2 regions of the Ruegeria sp. CE9 genome follow, and region 1 is predicted to be linked to the other one. Evidence: riboswitches for the same ligand, from Rfam matches in the RefSeq annotation. Region 1 holds a riboswitch; the other holds the start of a gene.
The links. Region 1 has a riboswitch for cobalamin ahead of ACR0B3_RS17475 (hypothetical protein). Riboswitches for the same ligand answer to the same signal wherever they lie in the genome.
Positions count from the first base shown of each region.

Region 2: it holds a riboswitch for cobalamin, as region 1 does, so the genes downstream of both, ACR0B3_RS14500 (DUF1636 family protein) here and ACR0B3_RS17475 (hypothetical protein) in region 1, are expected to answer to the same signal.

Region 1 is NZ_JBQFRO010000010.1:49,608-53,875, reverse strand. It holds gene ACR0B3_RS17485 (DNA polymerase III subunit gamma/tau) at 1-859, opposite strand, end outside; gene ACR0B3_RS17480 (phosphatase domain-containing protein) at 1,030-1,533, shown strand; gene ACR0B3_RS17475 (hypothetical protein) at 1,537-1,944, opposite strand; cobalamin riboswitch at 2,029-2,248, opposite strand; gene ACR0B3_RS17470 (alpha/beta hydrolase family protein) at 2,370-3,227, shown strand; gene rsgA (ribosome small subunit-dependent GTPase A) at 3,262-4,268, opposite strand, start outside.
Region 2 is NZ_JBQFRO010000007.1:71,508-75,775, reverse strand. It holds gene ACR0B3_RS14505 (catalase family protein) at 1-661, opposite strand, end outside; cobalamin riboswitch at 1,047-1,254, shown strand; gene ACR0B3_RS14500 (DUF1636 family protein) at 1,494-1,838, shown strand; gene ACR0B3_RS14495 (ABC transporter ATP-binding protein) at 1,835-2,620, shown strand; gene ACR0B3_RS14490 (ABC transporter substrate-binding protein) at 2,637-3,584, shown strand; gene ACR0B3_RS14485 (FecCD family ABC transporter permease) at 3,586-4,268, shown strand, end outside.

The DNA.
Region 1 (4,268 bases):
CCCCTTCGGCATATTGCCCGCTAAGCTCGGTCAAGGCTCCTGCCGCGTCACCACGCAGGATCATATCCATCAGATCCAGAACACGGCCCCGGTCGGCCAGACCCAACATAGCGCGCACCTGATCGGCGCTGGTTTCACCCGCCCCGTGACTGATCGCCTGATCCAGCAGTGACGTTGCATCCCGCGCAGATCCTTCGGCGGCGCGGGTGATCAGAGCCAGTGCGTCGTCGGCGATCTGAGCTTTTTCCGACTCGGCGATCTTGCGCAAGAGGCCGATCATATCCTCGGGCTCGATCCGGCGCAGGTCGAAGCGCTGACAGCGCGACAGGACGGTCACCGGCACCTTGCGGATCTCGGTGGTCGCGAAGATGAACTTCACATGTTCGGGTGGTTCTTCCAGCGTCTTGAGCAGCGCGTTGAAAGCGCTGGTCGAGAGCATGTGAACCTCGTCGATGATGTAAATCTTGTAGCGGGCCGAGGCGGCGCGGTAGCGGACGCTATCGATGATCTCGCGGATATCATTTACGCCGGTCCGGCTGGCGGCGTCCATCTCCATCACGTCGACATGGCGGCCTTCCATGATTGAAACACAGTGTTCGCATTGGCCGCAGGGCTCGGTTGTCGGGTTGCCATTTCCGTCCGGACCGATGCAATTCATACCCTTGGCGATGATCCGGGCAGTGGTGGTCTTACCGGTGCCCCGAATGCCGGTCATGATGAAGGCTTGCGCGATCCGGTCCGCCTCGAACGCGTTTTTGAGCGTGCGCACCATCGCGTCCTGACCGACCAGATCGGCGAATGTTTCAGGGCGATATTTGCGGGCAAGAACCTGGTAGGCGGGGCTGGGCGTTTCGGTCATGTCTGCTCTGTCGGATTCGTGTTCCGACGCAGCGTAGAGGCCCCCGCCGCCCGCGTCCACAGCAAGCCGAGGCGATTTTCATTTTGGATTGTCGGCGGACCCGGTTAATATCGTACGGTCTGAGACCAGCAAAAAAGATTTTCTGATCCGCGTTTCGGGGGGAGCGTAGAATGTCTGAATTGGTTATCCATGCACTACAGGTTGGTGGCGGATCTCTTGCGCTAACCTCAATGCCCGGACGGGGCGGAGATTATATCGGCGATTTGGATGCTGTGGCCGGATGGAAACCGGGTCTGATCCTGTCAATGGCGACCGAGGTCGAGATGATCCTTGATGGCGCTCGGGATTTTGGCTCGGATGTTCGCGATCGCGCTTGCCGCTGGGTTCACTTGCCGGTCGAGGATTACGGTATTCCGACTCAGGACGTAAGCGAACGATGGGAACAGGCCAGTAAATCGGCCCGCCACGCACTGTCTGGCGGCGGGCGGGTATTGGTTCATTGCAAGGGCGGATGCGGCCGGTCGGGTATGGCTGTACTGCGCATAATGGTCGAGTGTGGGGAACACCCTGATACAGCACTAAAAAGGCTTCGTGCGTTGCGTCCATGTGCCGTTGAGACGGACGCGCAGATGCGCTGGGCGACTGCGCCAGCCAGCGTATTGGCGGGCGATTAGCGCTCAGGCCGATGGGCGGAATTCCTCTGGCGCGCGGGTCCCATTCGTGAGGGCAATCGCCTCAAGCATTGCGCATGGTGGGTGCGACATGAGGCTTGCGGGAACCGAGTCGATGTCACTGCCAAAAAGCAAATCAGCATAGTCATCAAGACATTTGATTGAGGTGTCTGCATCCGCGTCGCAGAATACCCGAATTTCGTCTGGACAAGCGCGAAAACGCGCCGTGCACCCGCCCGCGCAATGTGCCAGATCACAGCTTCCTTCGATTTCGAATCCTGCCGTTGTTGTTGGACCGACTTTTGCCATTGAAGCCGCCAGTGCCCGCGCCATTTGTGCCAGGGCAGGGCAGTTTTTACCGGTCCGTTGGCAAATTGTTGCCGAGAATTCGTGCGTGTTGGTCTTCCAGATCATTATGCGCCCTCCGCGCTGGTCGGGGCGACGGTCAGGAGGGACGGCAATTATGCAGTCTGGCCCTGCCCGGACACCCCGCCCGAGTTTCAGTTTCATTTGATGGCAGGTCTCCTGACTTGCGGGTCATTGCTTTGCCGACCTTCCCAGCCTTAATGGCCAGTGGCATTTCGACATCGCTCGCCGCTTACAGTTGCGGGGGCAGTCTCGGCCTTGGTTCATTCCGGTTATTCCGGGCAGAACCGCACCGTGTTCCCTTTTCATCCCGGCCCGAATGGGCGCGAGAACCATCATGTCATCGCTAGCGGCTGTGCCGGGCCCGAGTCAAGAAGATTGCATCCGGCACATGACGCAGGGTCCAGCTACGTCAACCTTGACTTGGGCGGCTCATGCTGAACTGATCAGTTCAGATGATTTCGGAGGGCACCATGTTGGACACTCAGCAGGCAATTGCGACCGAAGATTTCGAGTTTCGGTCCGGACCGGCAATGCTGTCGGCTCGGCTTTACCGCCCGATGGCCGAACCTGAAACGGCAGTTGTCATCAACAGCGCGACCGGAGTGCCCAGGGAATACTATCAACACTTCGCGCGATGGCTTGCGGAAGAGCACGCCATGGCGTGCCTGACGTATGATTATCGGGATTTCGGAAACTCGCTATCGGGATCGCAGAAGCGATCGGATGTTACCATGGCCGATTGGGCGTTGATCGATATTCCCGCTGCCCGGGCTGAGATGCGGCGCAGGTTTCCTCGGGCAAAGCTTTGGAGCATTGGTCATTCATTGGGCGGTATGTTTGGCCCGCTCCAATCCGATATCGAACAGGTCGACAGGATGATCTGTGTATGTTCTGGTCTGGTGACGTTCAAGGATCATCCCTGGCCATACCGCGCGTTGGCAGCGCTGTTCTGGTATGGGCACGCACCCTTGGCGGTCAAGGCACTTGGGTATCTTCCGGGAAAGGCCGTGGGTTTTGGCCCAAACCTGCCAGCGCAAGTGTACTGGCAATGGCGCAAGTGGTGCACCGCGCCTCAGAGCTATGTGCCAGAAATCGGAACGACTCTGCCCGCAAACCGTTGGGCAGAATACGGAAAGCAGGTTGATCTGTTTGCCTTTGTAGATGATCAGGTCGTGCCGCCCAAAGCGGTCTGGTGGCTTGCTGACCTGTACGGGACCGATGCGCAGCGGCATCTGCTCTCACCAAGTGAATTTGGACTGTCTCAGGTTGGTCATATCGGCGCCTTCGCACGGCGCAATGCGGCGGTCTGGCCCCGGCTGATCGCCTGAATGTACTGGGCACCGGAGGCCGGTGCCCAGACTTTCAAAGCCCTTTGCGAGACTTCTTTTCGGTCATCACGCTGCGAACCATCTTGCCGAACGCTTTGTCACGTGCGCGCGCCTGAGCGACGGTCGCTGAATTGTGCTGGTCTTCGCGTCGCAGCTTGCGCCAGCGGTCTAGCCGCGCGGGATTGAGTTCACCGGTTTCGATTGCAGATTGTACCGCGCAGCCGGGTTCAGAATCGTGCTGACAATCCGAGAAACGGCAGTTCCGGCTAAGATCCGTGATGTCCGAGAACACCTCGTCCACGCCCTCCTGCGCGTCCAGCAATCGCAGCGCGCGCATTCCGGGCGTATCGATCAGCCAGCCACCGTTGCGCATTTGGTGCAAAGCGCGCGCGGTTGTCGTGTGCCTGCCGCGCGCGTCATCTTCACGAATGCCCGCGGTCGCCTCATCCCGGCCTGTCATGCCGTTGGCAAGTGTCGTTTTCCCAACGCCGGACGATCCGACCAACGCGCTGGTTTGCCCCTTCGGGCACCAGGATAACACCTGTTCGATATCAGCGCGATCCAAGGCGTTGATCGCCAAAACCGTCAGGAATTGGCCAAGCGATTGGGCCTGATCAACATAAACACGCGCATCGTCGCAAATGTCTGACTTGGTCAGCACGATCACCGGATAACAGCCTGCCTGATGGGCCAAGGCAAGATAGCGTTCCAGCCGGGGCAGGCTGAAGTCGGCGTTACACGAACTGACGATGAATAGCACATCGACATTCGCCGCGATCAGCTGCGCAGAGGCACCCGTGCCTGCGGCTCGACGCTGCAAAAGGCTGCGCCGGTCCAGAGTGCGGATTATACGCGCGCTTTCATCCGCTAAAACCCAATCTCCGACAGCATAGGCTCCGGTTGAGTGATCGGGTGATAACAACAGCGTTTCGCCTTCTGGGCGCAGCCCGACAAGCCGATCGCGATGTACGCTTGCAACGCGGAACGGCAAGAGTGACGGATCAGCCGCGTGCTGAGCCGCAAAGTGAGAGGACCATCCGA
Region 2 (4,268 bases), on a different contig from region 1:
TGATCGTCAGATCAGGCCCCAGACGATAAGGTGTTGTAGACCAGAAATGAACTTCGAACGGTGAGTGCATGTATTTTGACGCAAACTCACTCGCAACACCGAATTGGCGTTTACCTTCGCGCGTGAAGAGGGCACGAAAGGCTGCGCCCAGGCCTTTGGCCACCAGTTTCAAACTCCATTTTCGCCGCCCTTTGAATGCGTGCTGCACCGCTTGTAATGTGGCGACAAGCTTGCCTAATCGCTCGTATTCTTCGGGGACATAGCTGGGAAATACATCCTGATCGACCAGTACAAAATCAAACTCGTCGCTGAGCTGCGAGATGCCCAAATGTGCAAGGGCTTCGGTGTCGATCAGCTTGGGTCCGGGCACGTCAAAGAGTTTGATCGCCATCCCGTGCGCATCTGATTTTCGGTCATCAAGATGCGCGCCGTTGGAAAACCGAACTGCGGCCACATAGCTTGCAGGCTGTTCAAAGAGCCCATGGCGCAGGTGGTCAGGTAAGTTCTTCCTTACAGTGAACGTTGCGGCGACACATCCGTGGCTGCGCCCATGCTGTGCCCTTAGGCGACGACCCTTCCATAGCGCGACAGCCTCGGCATTGTGGTCGATAACATCTTCAACAAGATCTGGGGGTAATCCATTTTGCGAAACATGTGTCAAAGAACCCTCTCCTTGGATAAGCCCAGGCAATGATCAATCACGCGTAAGGTGCCGGCAAAACCATTCCTCTAAATCCGAACAGCTTAACGCAGATTCAGATTTTTCCAACCATGTGTGCCTGCGGAAACGATAAATTCGACTACCCATTGATCTGGCATCGAGCAAATTCACGCTTTAGCGGCTAGGAATGCATACTGCTGGTCTTGCCTATTAAGAGGTGTTTTTCCGGACGGTGGTACCAAACGGATTGATCTGAGACGCTACATGCCACTTTCGGTCAGCATCCAAGTATGTTGGTTTGGCCCTCAAGGACAAAGATGACGCGACCGTAATTTTCCTGAAGCCTCAACTTTCGACTTTATCATTGACGTGTCTCATGATCTCAGGCAGTCAATCAAGAGATGGTTCCCAATGGTGCGCCCAAGGGATGAAAAGGGAATACGGTGAGGTTTGCCGACAGGCGCCAATTCCGTAACTGCCCCCGCAACTGTAAGCGGCGAGCAAGGCCAAACAGCCACTGATCCAAAGGATCGGGAAGGTTGGCTGAGCTAGGACCCGCAAGTCAGGAGACCTGCCATCAAATGTTCAACCAAACCGGGGCGGGGTGTCCTGGAAGGAGGCTTAATGGCACGTCTAAAACGTGTTTACATCGTTGGCAGCTTCCGCACGCGGCTGGAAACAGGTCGAGTGGGGCATTCGAATGATTGCTGATATTATTAATCCCGATTGCAATAGAAGAAGGGTCGCGGCGCATCGCGCGCAGATTACGGCATACGATATGCAATGTAATAACATTGCATTCATTTTGATGTTACAGTAGGCGAGGCGCGTGATGACCAAACACTGCGATCATTTCGTTCTTGTATGCGCGGGCTGCCGGGATTCCATTTTCACGGATCACGTAGTTAACACGCTGTCGGACAGGCTGCCGGATGGCTTTGCAATTCGCACTGTCGATTGCATGGCTGGATGTGACCGACCTGCGACAATCGGATTTCAGGCACTTGGCAAGGCTCAATATCTGTTTGGCGACATAGCAACAGGCAACGATCTGGACGCGATTGTGGAATTCGCAGAACAGTACCAGCTGTGCGCGGATGGATGGACAAATGCCACGGATCGTCCGAGGGCATTGTTCAAGAAGACGCTCTCGCGCATACCGAGGGTTGCGCCATGACGGAGCAAAGCTTTCTGGTTGCCGAGAACCTCGAGTATTATGCGCTTAACGGGGATATCCTGCTGCAGGGCGTTTCCTTTGAATTGGTCGAAGGATCGATCCTGGCCATCGCCGGACCGAATGGCGCAGGTAAGACGACCCTTCTGAATTTGCTTTGCGGTGCCGAACCGCTGGCCCTTGGCGATGTTCGCATCAAGGGGCGGAGTCTGAAACAGCTTTCGGCCAAAGAGCGTGCGCGCATGATCGCGGTGGTGGGCCAGCAGGAATTGCCTGACGGGCGTTTGGGATTGCGGGACTACGTTGCGTTGGGGCAGATACCCATTCGTGCTGATCGCTCAGCCGAAGCACATGCCAAAGAATTGGATCGGATTCTTGATCTGACCGGTCTTGCCAGCTTGTCGGGTAAGCGAATGGCACAGCTGTCAGGGGGTGAACGTCAGCGCGCGCATATCGCGCGTGCTCTGGCGCAGAATCCATCCTTGCTGTTTCTTGATGAACCGACCAATCATTTGGATCCCGACGCGAAGGGGCGCATGCTATCTCTGGTCGCTGAGCTTGGGATCACCGTGGTGATGATCGTGCATGATCTGGTCATGATCCCCGAATTTGCCACCCACGTGGCGCTGATGAAATCGACCCGCATGATTGGATTCGGATCGGTGGAAGAGGTGCTGACGCCAGAACGGGTGCGCGAAACCTTTGGCGTCGATTTCCTCTGCTTTCATCACGAAGGCCGCGTGATCCCGGCCCTTGATATCCGAAAAACAACTATATCCACATAGACTTAGGAGAATTCTCATGAAACAAATCTGGTCCGTGGCATTGGCCACTGCCATGGCAAGCGGCGCTGCTGCGCACGAGGTCACTGTCGACAATTGCGGTGAGCCTCTGGTCTTTGAAACCCAGCCCGAGCGACTGGTCGTCCATGACATGAACATGACCGACATGGCCTTTGCTTTGGGTTTGCAGGACAAGATCGTTGGCCTGACCGGCATCACCGGATGGTACAAGACCAGCCCCGATTTCGATGCGCTGCGCGGCGACATCCCCGAGCTTGCACCGAAATACCCGACTGTCGAAAACCTTGTGGCGGCTGAGCCTGACCTGTTCTTTGCCGGCTGGTACTATGGGATGAAGCCCGGAGGCGATGTAACGCCTGACACCCTGGCGCCGTTCGGGATCAAGACCATGATCCTGACCGAAAGCTGCGTGCATCTGGATAAGGACCGGCCACAAGCCAGCATGGACCTGCTGTTTAACGATGTTCTGCGTTTGGGCAAGGTCATGCATATCGAGGACAAGGCCGAGGCGCTGGTTGCGGACTGGAAAGAGCAGCTGGCAGCGATCGAAGCCAAAACCGCTGATCTGCCCAAGCCGCGCGTTTTCTTGCTGGATGGCCCGGCGGATGCGCCTTTCACAGCTGGCAAATTCGCGATTCCCGATGCGATGATCTCAGCTGCTGGTGGCGAAAACGTCACCCATGATATGGACACAAGCTGGGGCCGCACCTCATGGGAGGCGGTTGCCGCGTCGAATCCGGAATTCTTGGTGCTGTTGGATTATCAGACCGGTAATGGTGCCGAAGATACGTTCAAATTCCTGCAGGAACATCCGGTCATGTCGCAGACCGACGCGGTCAAGAACGAGCGCTGGATCGGTTTGCGCTACGAAGAGCTGACCCCGGGACCGGCAAATATCGAGGCGATCTCGAAAATGGCACACGCGATGCATCCGGGTCAGAGTTGACATGGGCCGACTGGGCCTGACGTTGTTGCTGGGGGCGGTCGTTCTGGCCGCCCTTTTACTGATTTCCACGATCTACGGCACGACCTCGATTCCATTGTCCGACACCCTGACCGCAATTCTGCGCGGCACCGGGCTGGAGGATGGTGAGATGTCGCCGCTGCATCGGATCGTCTTCGACCTGCGCTTGCCCCGTGCGTTGTTTGCTGCTGTGATCGGGGCCGGGTTGGGCATTGTTGGTGTGGTTTTGCAAACGACCACCCGAAATGACCTTGCCGATCCCTTCCTGTTTGGCCTGTCTTCGGGCGCGGCGGCCGGGGCGGTTTTTGTAATTACCGTAACCGGAGATGTGCTGGGCTTCTGGACCCTTCCGTTAGCTGCCTTCTGTGGCGGGCTTGTGGCATCCGGTATCGTGCTAGCGCTGGTCCACGGTCTGCGCACCAGCGCGCCGGAAAAGCTGATCCTTGCCGGGTTGGCCGTCTCATTCTTGTTCTCAGCCATCACCAATTATCTGATTTTCGCTGGTGACAGCCGCGCCGCCCATTCAGTCATCTTCTGGATGCTGGGCGGCCTGGGCCTTGCCAGATGGGAGACTTTCCCACTGGTTTGTGTCGGCCTGTTGCTTATCCTGAGCTACTCACTGTATCGCAGCCGCTGGTTGGACGCGCTGCTGACCGGGGATCTGAC